4 regions of the Jejuibacter sp. L23 genome follow, and region 2 is predicted to be linked to each of the others. Evidence: predicted binding sites of a transcription regulator. Region 2 holds the regulator's gene; each other region holds the start of a gene.
What was found. Region 2 encodes PurR, which represses purine synthesis genes. Its sites were predicted from a motif close to CANGCAAACGTTTGCNTG; they were not measured.

Region 1 (5,777 bases), 360 kb from region 2:
GAGCGTACTGACCTGTCTGCTGCTGGCGATGCACTTTGTGATTACCGCCGATTCCGGCACCCTGGTGCTAAGCATCCTGAATGCCGAAGGCAAGAGCGAGCCGCCGCCGTTAATACGGGTGGTGTGGGGTGTCATGGTGGGAGTCATTGCCGCTGTACTGCTCTATGCGGGAGGCCTGAAGGCGATGCAGACGGCGTCGATTATTGCCGGTTTCCCGGTGGCGATTTTTATTGCGCTAATGAGCGTCACGCTGTTTCGCACTATCCGTCGTGAGCCGGTGCCCTGGACCATGCTGCCGCAACATGTGCATCCCGAACCGGCGCATCTGGATGGGCCGGTGACGCCGTTGCCTGAAATCGCGCTGGTTGAGAAGAAGAGCGCGTAGTTTTCCCTCACCCTAACCCTCTCCCGGAGGGAGAGGGAACTGGCTGATGCTGGTTTTGTCCCTCTCTCTTTTAGGGAGAGGGAACTGGCTGGCTGCTGGTTTTCTCCCTCTCCCTTTTAGGGAGAGGGCCGGGGTGAGGGAGAGGGCTGGGGTGAGGGGGCAGGCCGCGATGAGGGTCACACCGCCTGCGCCACCGCCGCAGGGCACTGTTTCAACAGCCATTCGCGAAACAGCCTGACGCTGTTTGGAATCACCCCTTTACCCACCGGCTCCAGCAGCGAAAAGCTGGAGGCGGTAGAGAGGGTATGACTGACCGGGCGGATCAGCGCCCCGGACTCCAGATAGCTGTCCACCAGAGAGGCCCAGGCCAGCGCAATCCCCTGGCCGTTAATGGCTGCCTGCAACAGCATCGGGTAGTTATTGATATTAATGTGGTTCTTCGGCTGAAACGGCGGCAGATTGACGGCGGCGAACCACTCTTCCCAGTCCAGCCAGTCGGTGTGGGAATCTTCCAGAAACAGCAGCGTCTTGCTGAACAGTCCCTCCGGCGTGGTGGGGGAGCCGATACGCGCCAGATAACTGGGGCTGCATACCGGGAACACCTGTTCGGAAAACAGCGGCGTCGCCTTCATATTGAGCGGCGGTGTCCGGCAGTAAAACAGCGCGATATCGCAGTCCAGCCGCCGCAGATCGTGGATGCTGTCAGAGGCGAGTATCCTGAGATCGATCTCCTCATGTTCGCTCTGAAAGGCGGCCACCCGGGGCAGCAGCCACAGCGCCGCCATGGCGTTGGTGGTGGCGACCGTAACCTTGTGCTCGCCCTGCCACTTTTTCACGTCTCCCGTTACGCTGGCGATATCGATTAACGCGTTGCTGATGGACTGATAGTACTGAAGCCCGGTGGTGGTCAGATGAATATGGCGATTAATACGGGTAAACAGCGCGCTGCCCAGAAACTCTTCAAGCTGACGAATCTGGCGGCTGATGGCCCCCTGAGTCACGCTGAGTTCATGGGCGGCCAGGGTAAAACTAAGGTGACGGGCAGCCGCCTCGAATGCGACCAGGCTGTTTAACGGCGGCAGGGGTTTTATTTTCATACTGCATCTTCTGAGGTGAAGTTATGTTGTGAAACGAGTCTATTTTATTTTTATCCCTTTCAGCGATGCTGATCCTTTATATTTTGTGACCGCTCTCTGAAAATTTATTATATTGCTTAAATATTCCTCGGATTAATTAACCAGTCGTTTTGTGTGGGTAAATAATAAAAAAGATAACCATGTCAATTTAATGAAATATTGTGGGATATAACGATCGGGCAGTTGATCCCTTCTTTTTGCATATCGGAGAGCCCGAACGCCTTCAGCGCCGAGGTTAACCGGCATTTTTTGCTATTTCACGCAAAAATACAAATCCCCGCGGTCAGTCTATTTCCTTAAATAACAATCAATTAAAAACCTGTGTCGCGATTGTGACAGAAAGGTGTCGCATCTGTTCAATCTTCAGGACCGCCCTCCGGTCTATCCTGGCTAACGGATGGCGGATGCTGCCGCCGTAGCGCTAACCCTGAGGATAATCAGATGAATGCCGATGATTTGAACAATACCGATCCGCAGCTGTTCGCCGCCGTCGTTGATGAGATGGTGCGCCAGGAAAGCCATATCGAACTGATCGCTTCCGAAAATTACGCCAGTCCTCAGGTGATGGCGGTACAGGGGAGTCAACTGACCAACAAATATGCCGAAGGTTATCCTGGCAAGCGCTATTACGGCGGCTGCGAACACGTTGACGTGGTGGAGCGGCTGGCGATTGAGCGCGCCTGCATGCTGTTCGGGGCGGATTACGCCAACGTACAGCCGCACTCCGGCGCTCAGGCCAATGCCGCGGCCTTTATGGCGCTGGTGGCGCCGGGGGACACTATTCTGGGGATGAGCCTGGCCCATGGCGGCCACTTAACGCACGGCGCGGCCCCCAACGTTTCCGGTAAGCACTACAACGCGGTGCAATATGGCCTGAACCCGGAAACCGGCGAAATCGACTACGACGAAGTGCTGGCGCTGGCCCGTGAACATCGGCCGAAGCTGATTATCGCCGGTTTTTCCGCCTATGCCCGGGTGGTGAACTGGCGTCGGTTTCGTGAGATCGCCGACGAAGTGGGCGCCTGGCTGATGGTGGATATGGCCCACGTCGCCGGGCTGGTGGCGGCCCGCTGCTACCCCAGCCCGTTGCCCCATGCCCATGTGGTGACCACTACCACCCATAAGACCCTGCGCGGCCCGCGCGGCGGGATGATCCTCTCCGCCAGCGGCGATGAAGAGCTGTACAAGAAACTGAATGGCGCGGTGTTCCCCGGGCAGCAGGGCGGTCCCCTGATGCACGTGATTGCGGCTAAAGCGGTGGCGCTGCGTGAAGCGATGAACGAAGAATTTGTCCGCTACCAGGCCCGGGTTATCGACAATGCCCGGGCGATGGCCGGCGTCTTTGCCCGCCGCGGTTTCGATCTGGTCTCCGGTGGAACCGATAACCACCTGTTCCTGGTGTCGCTGATTCGTCAGGGCATTACCGGTAAAGAGGCGGATGCCGCCCTGGGTCGCGCCAATATCACCGTCAACAAAAACGCCGTACCAAACGATCCCCGTAGCCCCTTTGTCACTTCGGGACTGCGTATCGGCACCCCGGCGGTTACCACCCGCGGCTTTGGTCAGCGTGAATGCGAAGAGCTGGCGGAGTGGATCTGCGACATCCTGGATACCCTGGCGAAAGGCGAAGAGAGCAGCAATATCGAAGCCTGGGTGCGTTCCAGGGTGGCGGAGCTGTGCGCCCGTTATCCGGTTTACGGCGAACCCCAGGGCATGACGCTGTCCCGACCCGCTTTCGCCTGACAGACAGGGAGCTATCCGATGCAAAATTATTCAGGGCTTAGCCTGCTGCGCCACGGTATGAGCCACCATGAAAACTGGCCGCGCATGTGGCGCAATCCCATGCCGAAGAAGTCCTACGATGTGATTATTATCGGCGGTGGCGGTCATGGACTGGGAACCGCTTATTACCTGGCGAAAGAGTTCGGCATTACTAACGTCGCGGTGGTGGAAAAGGGCTGGCTGGGGGGCGGTAATACGGCCCGCAACACCACCATCGTGCGTTCCAACTACCTGTGGGATGAGGCGGCGGCGCTGTTTGAGCATTCCATGAAACTGTGGGAAGGGCTGTCGCAGGATCTCAACTACAACGTGATGTTTTCCCAGCGTGGCGTGCTGAACCTGGGGCATACCCTTCAGGATATGCGCGACATTCGCCGCAGGGTTAACGCCAACCGCCTGAACGGCATTGACGGCGAGGTACTGGATGCCCGCCAGGTGCAGGATCTGGTGCCGATGCTCGACTGTTCCAAAAACGCCCGTTATCCGATCCTGGGCGCCTCCTGGCAACCCAGGGGCGGTGTGGCGCGTCATGACGCCGTGGCCTGGGGCTTTGCCCGTGCGGCGGATGCCCTGGGAGTGGACATCCTGCAACAGACCGAAGTCACCGGCTTTATGATGCGCGACGGCCAGGTTTACGGCGTTCATACCACCCGTGGCGATATCGAAGCCCGCACCGTGGGCTGCGTAGCGGCGGGCAACTCCGGGGTACTGGCGGGAATGGCCGGGCTGAAACTGCCGCTGGAATCGCATCCGCTCCAGGCGCTGGTTTCCGAACCGCTGAAGCCGGTGCTGGATACCGTGGTGATGTCGAACCACGTTCACGGCTACATCAGCCAGTCGGACAAAGGCGATCTGGTAATTGGCGCCGGTATCGACGGCTACACCGGCTACGGGCAGCGCGGCAGCTATGCCACCATCGAACATACGCTTCAGGCGATCGTCGAAATGTTCCCGGCCTTCTCGCGGGTGCGAATGAACCGACAGTGGGGCGGCATCGTCGATACCACGCCGGACGCCAGTCCGATTCTGTCGCCCACCAAAGTGAAAGGGCTGTGGTTTAACTGCGGCTGGGGAACCGGCGGCTTTAAAGCCACGCCGGGCTCGGCCCACGTCTTTGCCGCCAGCCTGGCGAAGGGCGAGCCCCATCCGCTGGCGGCCCCGTTTTCGATCGATCGCTTCAATACCGGCGCCCTGGTAGACGAACACGGCGCCGCCGGTGTTGCCCACTGACGAGGAGTCAAAGAGATGCTGCATATCTGGTGCCCCTGGTGTGGCGAACACCGGGAAGAGGAAGAGTTTCACCCCAAAGGCCAGGCACATATCGTGCGCCCGGCGGACCCTGACGCCTGTAGCGATGAAGAGTGGGGCGACTATCTGTTTTTTCGCGATAACCCGCGCGGCATTCACCGGGAACTTTGGGTGCATGCTGCGGGATGCCGCAAATTCTTTAACGTGGTGCGTCATACGGTGAGCTACCAGATTCTGGAAACTTACCGGATCGGCGAACAGCCGAAAGCCAGCGCCGGGGCCGAGGTGGTGACCCTGCCACGGCGCGACGACAGCGAAACCGAAACCGTCGCCAGCGATGAGCGACGCCAGGCCGGAGGTGGGGTATGAAACAGGTGAATCGTCTGGCCGACGGCGGCCGTATCGATCGCAAGCGTCCGCTCAGCTTCCGCTTTAACGGCAAGACCTTACAGGGTTTTGCTGGCGATACTCTCGCCTCGGCGCTACTGGCCAACGGCGTGGATATCGTTAACCGCAGCTTTAAGTACGGACGCCCGCGCGGCATTGTGGCCGCCGGTGCCGAAGAGCCCAATGCCGTGGTGCAACTGGGCAGCACCGAGGCCAGCCAGGTGCCTAACGTCCGGGCCACCCAGCAGGCGCTGTATGACGGTCTGGTCGCTGCCAGCACCAACGGCTGGCCCAGCGCCGAGCGTGACCTGATGGGCGGCGTGGGTAAAATGCTGGGCCGATTTATGCCCCCCGGCTTTTACTACAAAACCTTTATGAAACCAGCCTCGATGTGGATGACCTGGGAGAAGTACATCCGCAAAGGGGCCGGGTTGGGGCGTAGCCCCAAAGAGCGCGACCCCGACAGCTACGATCATCTGAATCAGCACTGCGATGTCCTGATTGTCGGCGCCGGTCCGGCCGGTCTGGCGGCGGCGCTGGCTGCCGGACGCAGCGGCGTGCGGGTGATTCTGGTGGATGAACAGGAAGAGATGGGCGGCTCGCTGCTCGATAGTCGCGAACCGCTAAACGGCCGCGATGCCGCTCGCTGGGTGGCGGAAACCCTGGCGGAACTGGCGAAGCTTGCCAACGTACAGCTACTGCCGCGCACTACCGCCACCGGGCGCCACGATCACAACTTTGTGACCCTGCTGGAGCGGCGTACCGATCATCTGGGGGAAACGGCCCCGGCTCGTCAGGCGCGGCTGCGTCTGCATCGGGTACGGGTAGGGCGAGTCGTG
Region 2 (5,777 bases):
CCCCGGTCATGGAGACGCCGTAATGACGCGCGGCGAATTCAGACAGGCCGCCCCAGCCGCAGCCGATATCCAGCACTTTCATACCGGGGGCGAGCTGTAACTTTTCGCAGATCATCTTCAGCTTGGCCTGTTGAGCGTCCACCAGGTTGTCGGCCTCTTTCCAGTAACCGCAGGAGTATTGCATCCAGGGATCCAGCATCCGGCTAAACAGATCGTTGCCGAGATCGTAATGCTCTTTGCCGACGATCCACGCCCGTTTCTTGCTTTGCAGGTTGACCAGGCGGGCGGCGGCGATGCGCAACGTATCCTTAAGGTGGTGCGGCAGCTGATTTTCCAGGCCAGCGCGCAGAACTTTGGTAAAAAAGACATCGAGTCTGTCGCATTCCCACCAGCCGTCCATGTAACTTTCGCCCAGACCCAGCGAGCCTTCCTGTAATACACGCTTGAAGAAGTCGGGATTCTTAACCTGAATATCGCCCGGAGTGGCGCCATTTATGTTGATACCGGCCCGTCCGAGCATTTCACTGGCGATGCGATACCACTCGCTGTCAGTGACGCTGGTTTCTTCTATACACGATGAACTCATAGCCTTCTCCATCACCTATGTGCGATCGGGTCCATTACAGCACTCACGCTATCAGAAAAAGCGTAGTCGCTATTTTGGCCTTGTGAGAATTCTCACGGAAAATCCGAGCGTCTGATAACCGACGTGAATAAAGAAAGGAGAAGTCTTCCTTGTAAGACCCTCAAACAAGAGAAAACGGGGGCAGGGTGCTCCCGTTAATACATAATATTTATGGTATTTATCCAGAGCTGTTTTTCAGTATATGCCTCTGATAAAAGTGATTCAATAAAAAATTGTTAGCGCCCTAATTAGAGGCGATTCTCATTATCCAGCCCGTTATTTTACCTGGCGTGAGGGGTGCCATTGCTGGTGCGAAACGCGCTGCATCAGGTAACCTGCCAGCGCCAGCACCACGGTTCCCATCATCACTCCGGTGGTGGTGAGCAGCGGTTGTTCAACGCCCCAGGAGACCAGCAGACTGGCCAGAAAGCACAGACCGAGCTGCAGGGTATTTTGCAGCGCGGCGGCGCGACCGGCATCTCCCGGAAAAGGCAGCAGGGCCGCCGAAACGACGATGGGATAGATAGCACCGTTCACGAGCGCCATCAGGCAGAAGGGGATCAGCAACAGGGTCAGGGTTGCGTGGCCGGAAAGCGCCACGCCCCAGGTTGCCAGTACGCTCAGGGCATAGAGGCCCAGTAGCCAGGGCAGCAGCAGTTCGCCACCCCAGCGCGACAGGGCGCTGCGACAGCCGTAACCACCAATCAGAAAGGCGATGGTTTGAGGGACGTAGCTCAGGCCGGTGGCGCCTGGCCCGTAGCCCAGCTCGCGTAGCAGGAACGGCGAGCCGGTCAGCCAGGCAAAGAAGCTGGCGGAGCAGGCGGCATAGATCATGACGTTGCCGCGATAGCTGCGGCAGCGCAGCAGCATCAGGAACCCGGTTTTCGCCACCTCGCTGTGCGGTTTGGGACGCTGCGGCGCCATACGCAATGCGGGGGCCATCAGTAGCAGGGTAATGATAAACAGTGCGAGGAAGATGGCCTGCCATTCGAAATGCACCAGCAGCCAGCTACCCAGCAGAGGCGCCAGCGCTGGCGAAAGCGCGACCAGTGGCATAATAGAGGCGAAAACCCGTTTTGCCTGCGGGCCGGGATAGCGATCGGCGACCAGCGCCTGCCAGCTTACGGTGGCGGCACAGACCCCAACCGCCTGAATAAAGCGCAGTGCCAACATCATGGTCGCGCTCTTGACCCACAGCATTCCCAGACAGCCGAAGGCGAACAGCGCCAGCCCCGCCAGTAGTATCGGACGGCGGCCAAAACGGTCCGACAGCGGTCCCCAGATCAGCTGCGCCAGCGCGAAACCTGCCAGAAACAGGCTCAGACTGGCGCTAATAGCGCCAGGGCTGGTGTTCAGACTCTGCTGCATGGCGGAAAACGCCGGCAAATACATATCGGTGGCCAGAAAGCCGATAATGCTCAGACCGGCCAGCCAGACCATAAATCCTTTTCCAGGTTGCATGATTTCTCTCTAAGATCTTTTTTGGGTGAATGCAGGGAATGGGCGCAGTGTAAGGAGTGCATCATTGCTTGTGAAACGCTAATATTTGCCTGTTGCATTCAAATTTTTTGCAGGCAGATATGTGGTCGGAATACTCACTGGAAGTGGTGGATGCTGTTGCCCGCAACGGCAGCTTTAGTTCGGCAGCCCAGGAGCTGCACCGGGTGCCTTCGGCGGTCAGTTATACGGTACGTCAGTTAGAGGCGTGGCTGGCGGTTCCGCTGTTCGTGCGCCGCCATCGAGATGTCGAACTGACGGAGGCCGGGGCCTTTTTTCTGCGCGAAGGACGGGAGGTTATCAAAAAAATGCTCTCCACCCGTCAGCGCTGCCAGCAGATTGCCAACGGCTGGCGCGGGCAGCTCTCCATCGCCGTGGATAACATCGTTAAACCGGCGCGTACCCGCCAACTGGTGCTGGATTTCTACCGCCATTTCCCCGATGTGGAGCTGCGGGTTTCTCGTGAAGTGTTTAACGGCGTATGGGACGCGCTGGAGGACGGGCGCGTAGAGCTGGCGATCGGCGCCACCCGGGCAGTACCGGTTGGTGGCCGTTACGCCTTTCGGGATATGGGGATGCTGCGCTGGCATTGCGTGGTGGCGTCCGGTCATCCGCTGGCGGTAGCGGAGGGGGCGCTGGATGATGAACGACTGCGACGCTGGCCGTCGCTGGTCCTGGAAGATACCTCGCGCTCACTCCCCAAGCGTACGACCTGGCTGCTGGATAACCAGCGGCGCATGGTGGTGCCGGACTGGGAGACGGCAAGAGAGTGCCTGGATGCCGGGCTCTGTGTCGGCATGGTACCAGCCCACGTTGCGCAACCGCGGATAAAAAGCGGTCAGTGGGTAGCGCTGGCTCTGGAGAATCGCTTTCCTGATGCCGCCTGCTGTCTGAGCTGGCGCCAGAACGAAGACTCACCGGTGCTGGGCTGGCTGCTGGATTATCTGGGGGATAGCGAAACGCTGAATGCGGAGTGGCTGAAGGAGCCCGGTTGAGCGGGCTCCCCTGTGCCTGGCGGCGATAGTGGTACTTAGCGGCGATAGTCGCGGAACGGGCCATCGGCCACCGAGCGGCGCTCAATCAGGCGCGGGTGAACCTCCAGGGTGCGGGACTGCTCGCGCTTATTGACGATACGGTCAATCAGCATATTAAAGGCGGTCTCCCCCAGTGAGTCCTTGGGCTGGTGGATGGTGGTCAGCGCCGGGGTAAAGTAGCGGGAGTTGCGCACGTTATCGTAGCCGATAATCGAAATATCCTGGGGCACCCGCAGCCCCATTTCATCGGCGGCACACAGGGCGCCCATCGCCATCACATCGCCGCCGCAGAATACTGCCGTGGGGCGCTGGGCGGCAGACAGAATCTGTTGCATGGCGCGGTAGCCGGATTCCGGCTCGAAGTCTCCCTGCACCACCCACTTTTCATTCAGTTTGATGCGCGCTTCTTCCAGCGCCTTCTTAAAGCCTGCCAGACGGCCCGCGCCGGTATTGCGGTGCGGGGAGCCGGGAATCGCGCCGATATCACGATGGCCGCGTTCAATCAGGTAGCGTCCCGCCATATAGCCGCCTTCGAAGGCGTTATCGATGACCGAGTCGGTGAAATCAGCTTTCGCTTCGCCCCAGTCCATGACCACCATTGGGATATGGCGGTACTCTTCGAGCATCGCCAGTAGCGGTTCCGGATATTCCGAGCACATTACCAGCAGGCCGTCGACGCGTTTCTGAGCCATCATCGACAGGTAGGCGCGCTGTTTCTCCTGGTTATTCCAGGCGTTGCCCAGCACCAGGGTATAGCCCTTATCAAAGCAGCTTTTCTCTATGGCTTCGATAATTTCCGCAAAGTAGGGGGCCTCACTGCTGGTGGCCAGCAGCCCGATGGTTTTAGTGTGATTCACTTTCAGGCTGCGGGCTACGGCGCTGGGCGAGTAGTGCAGCTCTTTGATGGCGGCCCATACCGCATTACGGGTCTCTTCCGCGACAAAGCGGGTTTTATTGATAACATGCGACACCGTAGTGGTGGAGACGTTTGCCCGCTTTGCCACATCTTTGATTGTTGCCATCAGTCGTCACTCCCGGCCATTTCCTGGTCTCCTTGAATACCGGCCGGTTAATCGTTTGCCTGGACTTATCCCGGGGCGCAACTTTTCAGGTTGCAGGTATGTCGGGGAAGCGACACTGGACGGGAGGAGGGCATTACCGGACGGCGTAAAAACACGTTAGCCGGGGATTTTGTCCTATCTTTGCTAAAAGTGGAAGAGGAAATCTGCATTCAGGGCCACTTGATACAGGATTTTCAGGGTCGTTTGTGGGAAAATGAATCAGTCATTACGCTAATATGGAAAAAAGCACAGGAGAAAATCATGAGTACCGAACTGAAATACTCGCTGGTCACCACTATTATCGCGCTCGGCGTGATTGTGTGCGGCGCACTGACTGCCGTACTGCATTAATCCCCGACCCGGATGCGCGTCGTTGCGTATCCGGGCCTTTCTATTATTGCTATTTGCGCAACAGCCTTTTGCTTTTAACACGTCTTTAACTTTCCCCCGCAGACTGTCATTATTCTCCGCCTGACGATTTCCGGCAGCAGTGAGTTCCGCCCTGGCGGAAGCTGTCTCCCGAATTTACCGGAGAAATAACAATGAAATTTAATTTCCCCTTACTGGCGCTGGCCATTGGGGCATTTGGTATAGGAACAACAGAATTTTCGCCCATGGGGCTGCTGCCCGTTATCGCCGATGGGGTGGGTGTCTCCATCCCCGTGGCCGGTATGCTGATCAGCGCTTATGCGATTGGCGTTATGGTGGGAGCGCCGTTGATGACGCTGCTGCTGTCACATCGTGCCAGACGCAGCGCGCTGCTGTTTCTGATGGGAATCTTTATTGTCGGTAATGTGCTGTCGGCGCTGGCGCCCAGCTATGGTTGGCTTCTGGCCTCCCGGATTATCACCAGCCTTAACCATGGTGCCTTCTTCGGGCTGGGTTCGGTAGTGGCGGCGAGTCTGGTCCCTAAAGAGAAGCAGGCCAGCGCGGTCGCCACCATGTTTATGGGGCTGACCATCGCCAATATCGGCGGCGTGCCAGCGGCAACCTGGCTGGGTAGCGCCATTGGCTGGCGTATGTCCTTCCTGGCCACCGCCGGTCTTGGCGTGGTGGCGATGTTAAGCCTGTGGCTGTCGCTGCCTGCGGGCGGCGCGGGCGATCGTCCGGACGTGAAGCGCGAGCTGGGGGTACTGATGCGCCCTCAGGTACTGATGGCGCTGCTGACCACGGTTCTGGGGGCGGGGGCGATGTTTACGCTTTATACCTATATTTCGCCAGTGTTGCAGCGGGTGACTCATGCTTCGCCGGGTTTTATTACCGGTATGCTGGTGCTGGTTGGGCTGGGTTTTTCACTGGGCAACTATCTTGGCGGCCGTTTTGCCGATCGCTCGGTCAACGGCACCCTGAAAGGGTTTTTACTGCTGCTGACCGTGATTATGGTTACGATCCCCTGGCTGGCGCGTAGTGAAGTCGGTGCCGCCATCGCCATGGTGGTCTGGGGGGCAGCGACCTTCGCCGTGGTTCCGCCACTGCAGATGCGGGTGATGCGAGTGGCCCATGAGGCGCCAGGGCTCTCGTCGTCGGTCAATATCGGCGCCTTTAACCTTGGTAATGCGC
Region 3 (5,777 bases), 2.0 Mb from region 2:
ACTGCCCGCCCAGCGCGCCCAGTTCCGACTGGGAGAGGCTGCCCAGAATTCCCCCGGCTGAGGCGGCAATCGCCCGCAGGGTATTGGTGCCCATGGCGACCTGAATCCCTTTTTTCACATGGCCGAGCGCTACGTGGCCCATTTCGTGGCCGACAACCGCTTCCACCTCGTTATCGTTCATCATGTCCATCAGCCCGCTGTAGACGCGAATACAGCCGTTGGCCATGGCGAAGGCGTTGACCTCTTCGGACTGATAGACCTTATAGTTGGTCTTCACGCCGTTAATATCGCTCCCCAGGGCGCTGGCAATTTTGTTCAGGCGTTGGCTGTATTCGCTGTTGGCTGGCGCAATAGTCGATTTACTGTCCATTTCAGTACAGGCTTTGTCGCTCAGTTCGATGACCTGTTCATCGCTGACCGGGAACAGATTTAGAATACTGGAATCAGAGGATCCCGAGCCGCCGGAATCAAGAGTCTGGCAGCCACTCAGCAGTGTCGTTGCGGCGACGATACCCAACAGCATCGGACGCATTTTCATGTGTTAACTTCCGTTTTAAAAAGATAATGAAGGGATCTGAAAAGCGGCGACGATGATATCAGGCGCCGACCTGGGGCTGAGTATAAATAAGAACCCCTGTCGTGGGCGAGCCATTGTCCGGTTTTATTGCCCGTTCCGGAGATTTCCTAAGTGGACAAAAGGATGCTCCATGTACATGACCAGCGGCTTGCGGTACATTGTTGATAACATTTTTGTTCAAATCTAAGGCGTAGCCTGTAACCATCCGATCTGGAGTCAAAATGTCTTCTCGTAAAGAGCTTGCCAATGCCATTCGTGCGCTCAGCATGGACGCCGTTCAAAAAGCCAAATCCGGTCACCCGGGTGCCCCTATGGGTATGGCGGATATCGCAGAAGTTCTGTGGCGCGATTACATGAATCACAATCCGACCAACCCGCACTGGGCCGATCGCGACCGCTTTGTGCTCTCTAACGGGCATGGTTCCATGCTGATCTACAGCCTGCTGCACCTCACTGGCTACGATCTGCCGATGTCTGAACTGCAGAACTTCCGTCAGCTGCATTCGAAGACGCCGGGCCACCCGGAAGTCGGTTACACCGCGGGCGTTGAAACCACCACCGGTCCGCTGGGGCAGGGGATTGCCAACGCGGTGGGTATGGCGATTGCCGAAAAAACCATGGCGGCGCAGTTTAACCGTCCGGGCCACGATATTGTCGACCATCATACCTATACCTTCCTGGGCGACGGCTGCATGATGGAAGGGATCTCCCACGAAGTGTGCTCGCTGGCGGGTACCCTGAAGCTGGGCAAACTGGTCGCTTTCTACGACGATAACGGTATCTCCATTGATGGCGAAGTGGATGGCTGGTTCACCGACGATACCGCGAAGCGCTTCGAAGCTTACGGCTGGCACGTGGTTCGTGGCGTTGATGGTCACGACGCTGACGCTATCAAAGCCGCCATTGAAGAAGCGCGTGGCGTCACTGACAAGCCTTCTCTGCTGATGTGCAAAACCATTATCGGTTTTGGCTCGCCGAACAAGGCCGGTACTCATGACTCCCACGGTGCGCCGCTGGGCGATGCCGAAGTTGCCGCTACCCGCGAAGCGCTTGGCTGGAAGTATGAGCCGTTTGTGATTCCTCAGGATATCTACGCGCAGTGGGACGCCAAAGAGGCGGGCCTTGCGAAAGAGCATGCCTGGAATGAGAAATTTGCCGCCTATGCGAAAGCTTTCCCGCAGGAAGCCGCAGAATTTACCCGCCGTATGAAGGGCGAAATGCCGGCCGACTTTGCGGAAAAAGCGCAGTCTTTCGTCGAGAAACTGCAGGCTGAACCGGCGAAAATCGCCAGCCGTAAAGCTTCCCAGAACGCTATCGAAGCTTTCGGTCCCTGGCTGCCTGAATTCCTGGGCGGCTCCGCCGACCTGGCGCCGTCTAACCTGACGCTGTGGTCCGGCTCTAAAGCGCTGAATGAAGATCCGGCGGGTAACTATATCCACTACGGCGTGCGTGAATTCGGTATGACCGCTATCGCCAACGGTATCGCGCTGCACGGCGGTTTCCTGCCGTACACCTCTACCTTCCTGATGTTCGTTGAATATGCCCGTAACGCGGTGCGTATGGCGGCACTGATGAAGCAGCGCCACGTGATGGTGTACACCCATGACTCTATCGGTCTGGGCGAAGATGGCCCGACTCACCAGCCGGTTGAGCAGCTCTCTTCCCTGCGTCTGACGCCGAATATGAGCACCTGGCGCCCCTGTGATCAGGTGGAATCTGCCATTGCCTGGAAATATGGCGTTGAGCGTCACGACGGTCCGACCGCGCTGATCCTCTCCCGCCAGAACCTGGCGCAGCAGGAGCGTAGCGCTCAGCAGCTGGCGGACGTTGCTCGCGGCGGTTATGTGCTGAAAGATTGCGCAGGCCAGCCGCAGCTGATTCTGATCGCCACCGGCTCTGAAGTTGAGCTGGCCGTGGCTGCCTGGGATCGCCTGACGGCGGAAGGGGTGCAGGCGCGCGTGGTTTCCATGCCGTCCACCGACGCTTTCGACAAGCAGGATGCCGCTTATCGTGAATCGGTACTGCCGAAAGCCGTTAGCGCTCGTGTGGCTATCGAAGCTGGTATCGCCGACTACTGGTTCAAGTATGTGGGTCTGAACGGCGATATCGTGGGTATGACCACCTTTGGTGAGTCTGCTCCGGCAGAGAAACTGTTCGAAGAGTTTGGCTTCACCGTGGATAACGTGGTTAACAAAGCGAAAGCGCTGCTGTAACCCCATTATCGGGTATTGATGAAAGGCTCCCGGTGGGAGCCTTTTTTCGTTGGCTTCCTTCCAGTGACGTTATTTTGTGACGCACATCAAGTTATTTTCCCGGTACCGCACCCAGGGCGTTCCTTTTAGCGGCCGTTTCGCTTATTCTGGCTGAAGCGTTTCAGTTGTTTCGTTTCAGTAGAAAAAATGCTCGACAAACGACCAAACAGTCACCCTTTGGGCATGCAAAGATTCCTTAAGGCATCACGCTGGATTACTCTGTCAGCCGTTTTGGTGGGAATCTGGCAGGAGAGATATGACCGTACGCATCGCGATTAATGGCTTTGGCCGCATCGGACGCAATGTGGTTCGCGCCCTCTACGAATCCGGGCGCCGCGCGGAGATTGCCGTGGTGGCTATCAACGAACTGGCGGATTCCGCCGGGATGGCGCATCTGCTTAAGTACGATACCAGCCACGGGCGCTTCGGTTGGGACGTTCGTCAGGAGCGTGACCAACTGTGGATTGGCGATGACGTTGTGCGCCTGCTGCATTTGCGCGAACCCGAACGGCTTCCCTGGCGCGATCTGGGTATTGATGTGGTGTTGGACTGCACCGGCGTGTACGGCAGCAGGGCCGATGCCGAATTGCATCTCGCCGCAGGTGCGAAGAAGGTGCTGTTCTCTCATCCCGGAGGGAATGACCTGGACGCTACCGTGGTTTACGGGGTGAATCATCAGGCGCTCAGGGCGGAAGATCGTATGGTGTCCAACGCCTCCTGCACCACCAATTGCATTATCCCGGTGATTAAGCTGCTGGAAGATGCCTGGGGCATTGAGTCCGGAACGGTAACCACGATTCACTCCGCGATGCACGATCAGCAGGTTATCGATGCATATCACCCGGATCTGCGGCGTACCCGGGCGGCCAGCCAGTCGATTATTCCGGTTGATACCCGGCTGGCGGCGGGCATTACCCGTATCTTTCCGCAGTTCTGTGACCGCTTTGAAGCGATAGCGGTCAGGGTGCCAACCATCAACGTAACTGCCATCGATCTGAGCGTTACGCTGCGCCAGGCGGTGACGGTTGAACAGGTTAACCTGTTGCTGCAAAAAGCGGCACAGGGGGTATTTCATGGTATAGTTGACTATACGGAATTACCGTTGGTCTCGACAGATTTTAACCACGATCCGCACAGTGCCATCGTCGATGGCACCCAGACGCGGGTCAGCGGTGGGCACCTGGTCAAAACCCTGGTCTGGTGCGACAACGAATGGGGCTTTGCTAACCGAATGCTCGACACAACGTTAGCGATGGCCGCCACTGGTTTCAGGTAAGGCGCGGTTTGCGCCTGCAAAACTTTAAGAATCAACGAGAGGATTCACCATGTCTGTAATTAAGATGACCGATCTGGATCTGGCTGGTAAACGCGTGCTAATCCGTGCGGATCTGAACGTGCCGGTTAAAGATGGGAAAGTGACAAGCGATGCCCGTATCCGTGCCTCCCTGCCCACCATCGAACTGGCTCTGAAGCAGGGCGCAAAAGTGATGGTCACTTCCCACCTGGGTCGTCCGACCGAAGGCGAGTACAACGAAGAATTCTCTCTGCTGCCGGTAGTTAACTACCTGAAAGACAAGCTCTCTAATCCGGTTCGTCTGGCGAAAGATTACCTGGACGGCGTTGAAATCGACGCTGGCGAACTGGTGGTGCTGGAAAACGTTCGCTTCAACAAGGGCGAAAAGAAAGACGACGAAGCTCTGTCTAAGAAATATGCCGCACTGTGCGACGTGTTCGTGATGGACGCTTTCGGTACTGCGCACCGCGCCCAGGCTTCCACCCACGGTGTGGGCAAGTTCGCCGACGTTGCCTGTGCTGGCCCGCTGCTGGCTGCCGAGCTGGACGCGCTGGGTAAAGCGCTGAAAGAGCCGGCTCGCCCGATGGTTGCCATCGTTGGTGGTTCCAAAGTTTCTACCAAACTGACCGTGCTGGACTCGCTGTCTAAAATCGCTGACCAGCTGATCGTGGGCGGCGGTATCGCTAACACCTTTGTTGCCGCACAGGGCCACAACGTGGGTAAATCCCTGTACGAAGCTGACCTGGTAGATGAAGCCAAACGCCTGCTGGGCACCTGCGATATCCCGGTTCCGACCGACGTACGTGTGGCAACCGAGTTTTCTGAAACTGCGCCTGCAACCCTGAAGTCGGTAACCGACATTAAAGATGATGAGCAGATTCTGGATCTGGGCGATGTTTCCGCTGAAAAACTGGCGGAAATCCTGAAAAACGCTAAAACCATTCTGTGGAATGGCCCGGTTGGCGTATTCGAATTCCCGAACTTCCGCAAAGGCACCGAGATTGTTGCCAACGCTATCGCTGACAGCGAAGGCTTCTCCATCGCAGGCGGCGGCGATACCCTGGCCGCCATCGATCTGTTCGGCATCGCCGATAAGATCTCCTACATCTCCACTGGCGGTGGCGCATTCCTGGAGTTCGTGGAAGGCAAAGTACTGCCGGCAGTCGCCATGCTCGAAGAGCGTGCTAAGCAGTAATGCATCTTCAGGCGGGAAAATCCCGCCTGTTTTTCAATGACATCCTGGCGATTTCACTCAGGTGAAAGACGACGGATGAAAGGCCGAGAAGATACAGGACAACGTAACATGTCAAAAATTTTTGATTTCGTAAAACCTGGCGTGATCACTGGCGATGACGTACAGAAGGTGTTCCAGGTAGCAAAAGAGAACAATTTTGCTCTGCCGGCAGTTAACTGCGTGGGTACTGACTCTATCAACGCCGTGCTGGAAACCGCTGCGAAAGTAAAATCGCCGGTTATCGTCCAGTTCTCTAACGGCGGTGCGGCTTTTATCGCGGGTAAAGGCGTTAAGACCGATGTTCCTCAGGGCGCGGCCATTATGGGCGCTATCTCTGGCGCGCATCACGTGCACCAGATGGCTGAACACTACGGCGTGCCGGTTATCCTGCACACCGACCACTGCGCCAAGAAACTGCTG
Region 4 (5,777 bases), 1.0 Mb from region 2:
GGAACATCAGATCCGAACCGCCGCCGTGAATATCGAAGTGGCTGCCCAGCTGTTTGCAGTTCATGGCGGAACATTCGATATGCCAGCCAGGACGCCCTTCGCCCCACGGAGAAGGCCAGCTCGGCTCACCAGGCTTGGACATCTTCCACAACACAAAGTCCATCGGGTTGCGTTTGGCATCGGCCACTTCTACCCGGGCGCCGGCCTGCAGCTGTTCCAGGTCCTGGCGCGACAGCAAACCGTATTGCGGATCCGTCGGCACCGAGAACATCACGTCGCCATTGCCAGAAACATAGGCATGGCCACGTTCGATCAGACGCTCGGTCAGCGCAATAATCTCCGGAATATGGTGCGTGGCGCGCGGCTCGCTGTCCGGACGCAGAATATTCAGCGCATCGAAGTCCTGGTACATCTCAGCGATCATGCGGTCCACCAGCGCGTTGAAGGACTCACCGTTCTCCTGGGCGCGGCGAATGATCTTATCGTCGATATCGGTAACGTTACGCACGTATTTCAGCTTATAGCCCAGAAAACGCAGATAGCGGGCCACCACATCGAAAGCGACGAAGGTACGGCCATGGCCGATATGACAGAGGTCGTAAACGGTTATCCCACACACGTACATCCCTACTTCACCGGGGTGAATAGGTTTGAACTCTTCTTTTTGGCGACTCAGGGTATTAAAGATTTTCAACATCTGAAGATTCCATGTAAACGTGTGTCAGGGGGAAAAGCGCTATATCTTACCCGGAATTCCACGGGGACGCAGCACGCTTTGTCAGGTGTTTCCTTCGGCTGACTTATGCTATAAAGGCCCCCACATCTGCCGCAATACGCATGAACAATTATAGGATGCATAACATGGTTACTTTTCACACCAACTTTGGCGATATCGTTATCAAAACCTTCGACGATAAAGCGCCGGCTACCGTGAAGAACTTTCTGGATTACTGCCGTGAAGGTTTCTACGACAACACCATTTTCCACCGTGTGATCAATGGGTTTATGGTGCAGGGCGGCGGCTTTGAGCCGGGTATGAAGCAGAAAACCACCCGCGATCCGATTCAGAACGAAGCCAACAACGGCCTGAAAAACACCCGTGGCACCCTGGCCATGGCGCGCACTCAGGCACCACATTCCGCCACCGCTCAGTTCTTTATTAACGTCGTCGATAACGACTTCCTGAACTTCAGCGGCGAAAGCCTGCAGGGCTGGGGTTACTGCGTCTTCGCCGAAGTGGAAGAAGGGATGGACGTGGTCGACCAGATCAAAGCCGTCTCTACCGGCCGCAGCGGGATGCATCAGGATGTACCGAAAGAAGACGTGATCATCAAAAGCGTGACCGTTAGCGAGTAATTCGTGGCCACCCTGTTTATCGCAGATCTCCATCTCTGCGCGGAAGAACCGGCGATTACCGCCGGTTTTCTGCGTTTTCTGGCGGGCGATGCCAGAAAGGCCGATGCGCTCTATATTCTGGGCGATCTGTTTGAAGCCTGGATCGGCGACGACGATCCCGAACCGCTACACCGCCAGGTGGCGCAAGCGCTACGTTCTCTCGTCGACAGCGGCGTGCCCTGCTTCTTTATTCACGGCAATCGCGACTTTCTGGTGGGCCAGCGCTTCGCCAGGGAGAGCGGTATGCAGCTACTGCCTGAAGAGCAGGTGCTTTCGATAGACGGGCGCCGGGTGCTGATTATGCACGGCGACACCCTGTGCACCGACGACCATGGCTATCAGGCCTTCCGGGCCCGGGTGCATCAGGGCTGGCTGCAAACGCTGTTCCTGGCCCTGCCGCTGTTCATACGTAAGCGCATCGCCGCACGTATGCGTGCCGGGAGCAAAGCCGCCAACGGCAGTAAATCTATGGAGATCATGGATGTGAATCAGCAAGCCGTGCGTGAGGCCATGTCGCGCCAGCAGGTGCGCTGGCTGATACATGGCCATACCCATCGTCCGGCGATCCACCCCCTTGATGTTGACGGTGAGCCGGCATGGCGCTGCGTGCTGGGCGCCTGGCATCGGGAAGGGTCGATGATCCGCGTCACCGCCGATGATGTGGAACTGGTCGCCTTCCCGTTCTGAGGATGGCCACCGTTTAAGCAATTTTTAAATTCAGGATTAATCGCGATGAAACCCACTTCCGAGCCAGTGCTGACCGCAGGCGGCATCCTGCTGCTGGCCTTTCTTTCCTGTCTGCTGCTGCCCGCGCCGCTGCTGGGTCAGGAACTGGCGCAAAAGCTGATGAGCCTGTTTCACTTTGTGGATATGAATCAGCTCTACACCATTATTTTCTGCCTGTGGTTTCTGTTTCTGGGCGCTATTGAGTATCTGGCGATCCGTTTTATCTGGCGGCGCTGGTTTGCCGTCTGAGCCCGGCAAGGTTGCCGGGTAACTTCGCTACGCAACCGTTTTCCTTCCCGGTTTTACGTGCTATTCTCTGAGCCCTTCATTTGTGATGAACGCCGTCGTTTTATCCCTATCCACAGGAGTTTCAGGACGCATGTCTTCAAACCAGGCTACCCGCATCGCTATTGTTATGGGTTCCCGCAGCGACTGGGCCACCATGCAGTATGCCGCCGATGTCCTTACCGACCTTAATGTTCCGTTTCATGTCGAAGTCGTTTCTGCGCACCGCACGCCGGACAAACTGTTCAGCTTCGCCGAAACAGCCCATGACAACGGTTATCAGGTTATCATCGCAGGCGCCGGCGGCGCCGCCCATCTGCCCGGTATGCTGGCCGCCAAAACCCTGGTGCCGGTGCTGGGCGTACCGGTACAGAGCGCGGCCCTGAGCGGCGTAGACAGCCTCTACTCCATTGTGCAGATGCCGCGCGGCATTCCGGTCGGCACCCTGGCCATTGGCAAAGCGGGAGCGGCTAACGCCGCGCTACTGGCGGCACAAATTCTGGCGCAGCACGACGCAGAACTCTGGCAGCGCCTGGAAGCGTTCCGCCGCCAGCAGACCGAAGATGTGCTGGAAAATCCCGATCCCCGGGAGGAAGCATGAAGCAGGTCTGCGTACTGGGTAACGGCCAGTTGGGCCGGATGCTGCGTCAGGCCGGTGAGCCGCTGGGTATCACCGTCTGGCCGGTAGGGCTGGATGCTGAACCGGAAGCCGTTCCGGTTCAGCAGAGCGTCATCACCGCCGAAATCGAACGCTGGCCGGAAACCGCGCTGACCCGCGAACTGGCCCGCCACCCGGCCTTTGTCAACCGGGATGTTTTCCCCATCATCGCCGATCGCCTGACCCAGAAGCAGCTGTTCGACAGGCTGAACCTGGCCACCGCCCCATGGCAGTTGCTTGCCTCTCCGGACCAATGGCCTGCGGTATTCGAAAGGCTGGGCGACCTTGCCATCGTCAAACGCCGCACCGGCGGTTACGATGGCCGCGGCCAGTGGCGGCTGGGCCAGAATGATGCCGACACGCTTCCCGATGAATGCTACGGCGAGTGCATCGTCGAACAGGGCATCCATTTTTCCGGCGAAGTGTCGCTGGTCGGCGCCCGCGCCCATAACGGTGCTACGGTGTTCTATCCCCTCACCCATAACCTGCATCAGGACGGTATCCTGCGTACCAGCGTCGCCTTCCCCCACGCGGATGCCGACCAGCAGCGCCAGGCCGAAACCATGCTGGGCGCCATTATGCAGGAGCTGAATTACGTGGGCGTGATGGCGATGGAGTGCTTCGTGACTCCCGCCGGTCTGCTGATTAACGAGCTGGCCCCCCGGGTGCACAACAGCGGCCACTGGACCCAGAACGGCGCCTCTGTCAGCCAGTTTGAACTGCACCTGCGCGCCATCCTCGACCTGCCTCTACCGCAACCGGCGGTCGACAGCCCGTCGGTCATGGTGAACCTGATCGGCAGTCATCTGAATTATGACTGGCTGAAGCTGCCGCTGGTGCACCTGCACTGGTACGACAAAGAGGTGCGCCCGGGACGTAAGGTAGGCCATCTCAACCTGAGCGCCAGCGATCCGCGCCGGTTAAGCGATACCCTTAAGGCCCTGACGCCGCTTCTGCCGCCAGAATATGCCAGCGGGCTGGCCTGGGCTCAGGCTCATCTTAACGGCTGAATCTCCCCCACAGGCGGCCATCCGGTCGCCTGATGCCCACTAAAACGCACGATATTCTCCCCTGAGCGTTGCGCCCATGCCTTATGGCTACGTAAAATAGCGCTACTGCATTTTGCATTTCACTCGCCACGATCTCTTATCGTCGGCCATAAGGTCTGTTCAATGGATAACGCTTCCCCGGTGCGTCCTGATAGCCAGGACTACCGTGATATCATTCTTTCCGGCGTGCCGCTGCTGGATGTGCGCGCCCCGGTGGAATTCGCTCAGGGTTCGCTGCCCGGCGCCCGCAACCTGCCGTTAATGAATGACGACGAACGCGCCCGGGTCGGCACCTGTTACAAGGCAGAAGGTCAGAAAGCCGCGATAGCGCTTGGCCACTCGCTGGTGCGCGGCGAGGTACGGGAAGCGCGCATGGCCGCCTGGCGTGACTGGTGCCAGCATCATCCCAACGGTTATCTTTACTGCTCGCGCGGCGGCCTGCGTAGCCATCTGGTGCAGCAGTGGCTGCGGGAAAGCGGGGTCCAGGCTCCGTTGATCGAAGGCGGCTATAAAGCGGTACGCCGCTATATGATGAGCGCCCTTGGCCGCCTGAGCCTGCGCCCTATGGTGCTGGTCGCCGGTAATACCGGCTGTGGAAAAACGCTGATGGTGCGCGACTTCGCCTGCGGCGTCGATCTGGAAGGGCTGGCCCGCCACCGCGGCTCCTCCTTCGGGCGCACTACCGAACCTCAACCCAGCCAGGCGAACTTCGAAAACCGCCTGGCGGCCATGATGGTACAGAAATCCCGGGCCCAGAAGGGCTGGAGCGACTTCTTCTGGCTGGTGGAAGACGAAGGCCCGGCCATCGGCTCACGCCATATACCCAAACCCTTTCGGGCACAGATGGAACAGGCGGAAATCGTGGTGATTGACGATCCGCTCCCGCTGCGGCTTGAACGCCTGGAAGAGGAGTACTTCGTCAGCATGGCGGCAGCCTTTATCGCCCGGCAGGGTGAAGAGTCCGGCTGGCTGGCTTTTGCGGAATATCTGCGTCACGGCATGTTCGCCATTCGTCGCCGTCTGGGGGAAGAGCGCTTTGTTCAGCTAAATGGGATTCTTGAGCAGTCGTTGCAGGAACATCAACGGCGCGGTCATGCCGCAGCCCACCTCGACTGGCTGACGCCGCTACTGCGCGACTATTACGATCCCATGTATCGCTATCAGCTCGCTAAAAAGGCCCAGCGAATTGTGTTCGAAGGAGATTCACAGCAGGTCAGGGAGTGGCTGGCGCAGCGCGGCGCCCGGTAGCGGAAAGACCGCGGGCCGCAATGGCCCGCGGATAACGACATCAGAAGTCGTAACGCAGACGCACCAGGTTCATATCGCCCTGATCGTCGGTGCTGGAGGTAAACACGTGTTCGTACTGAACGGAGAACCCGTAGTCGAACTTGAAGTTGATACCCAGACCGTTGTCGATACGCTTCCAGTTGGTGCCGTTCACGAACTCCAGACGGTCGCCCATGATGTACGGCTGAATGCCCTTAACCAGATACTGATTAATCGGGAATTCATAACCGATGAAGTATTCATAACCCCAGGCGTCATCAGCAAAGTAGTTATCTTTGGTGACCAGCGAACGGGTAAATCCGCTCTTCATCGGCAGATAGTTCTGGTACCAGCCCAGACCAGCCGCCAGCGTCCAGTTATCCGGGGTCCAGCTCAGG

Region 1: a site for PurR is predicted at 1,908-1,925, ahead of glyA (serine hydroxymethyltransferase). Genes of this name have one in related genera too.
Region 3: a site for PurR is predicted at 3,049-3,066, ahead of epd (erythrose-4-phosphate dehydrogenase). Genes of this name have one in related genera too.
Region 4: a site for PurR is predicted at 2,399-2,416, ahead of purE (5-(carboxyamino)imidazole ribonucleotide mutase). Genes of this name have one in related genera too.

What each region holds. Positions count from the first base shown of each region.
Region 1 is NZ_CP138199.1:2,697,093-2,702,869, reverse strand. It holds gene SCU88_RS12445 (BCCT family transporter) at 1-385, shown strand, start outside; gene SCU88_RS12440 (LysR substrate-binding domain-containing protein) at 562-1,482, opposite strand; gene glyA (serine hydroxymethyltransferase) at 1,963-3,264, shown strand; gene SCU88_RS12430 (sarcosine oxidase subunit beta family protein) at 3,283-4,533, shown strand; gene SCU88_RS12425 (sarcosine oxidase subunit delta family protein) at 4,549-4,920, shown strand; gene SCU88_RS12420 (sarcosine oxidase subunit alpha family protein) at 4,917-5,777, shown strand, end outside.
Region 2 is NZ_CP138199.1:2,335,215-2,340,991, forward strand. It holds gene cfa (cyclopropane fatty acyl phospholipid synthase) at 1-586, opposite strand, end outside; gene punC (purine nucleoside transporter PunC) at 902-2,086, opposite strand; gene punR (DNA-binding transcriptional activator PunR) at 2,206-3,117, shown strand; gene purR (HTH-type transcriptional repressor PurR) at 3,153-4,178, opposite strand; gene SCU88_RS10765 (YnhF family membrane protein) at 4,479-4,568, shown strand; gene SCU88_RS10770 (MFS transporter) at 4,760-5,777, shown strand, end outside.
Region 3 is NZ_CP138199.1:4,338,287-4,344,063, reverse strand. It holds gene SCU88_RS20770 (M48 family metalloprotease) at 1-538, opposite strand, end outside; gene tkt (transketolase) at 799-2,790, shown strand; gene epd (erythrose-4-phosphate dehydrogenase) at 3,086-4,105, shown strand; gene pgk (phosphoglycerate kinase) at 4,155-5,318, shown strand; gene fbaA (class II fructose-bisphosphate aldolase) at 5,427-5,777, shown strand, end outside.
Region 4 is NZ_CP138199.1:1,324,099-1,329,875, reverse strand. It holds gene cysS (cysteine--tRNA ligase) at 1-697, opposite strand, end outside; gene ppiB (peptidylprolyl isomerase B) at 862-1,356, shown strand; gene lpxH (UDP-2,3-diacylglucosamine diphosphatase) at 1,360-2,082, shown strand; gene SCU88_RS06065 (DUF1158 domain-containing protein) at 2,128-2,370, shown strand; gene purE (5-(carboxyamino)imidazole ribonucleotide mutase) at 2,501-3,007, shown strand; gene purK (5-(carboxyamino)imidazole ribonucleotide synthase) at 3,004-4,074, shown strand; gene mnmH (tRNA 2-selenouridine(34) synthase MnmH) at 4,237-5,361, shown strand; gene SCU88_RS06045 (porin) at 5,402-5,777, opposite strand, start outside.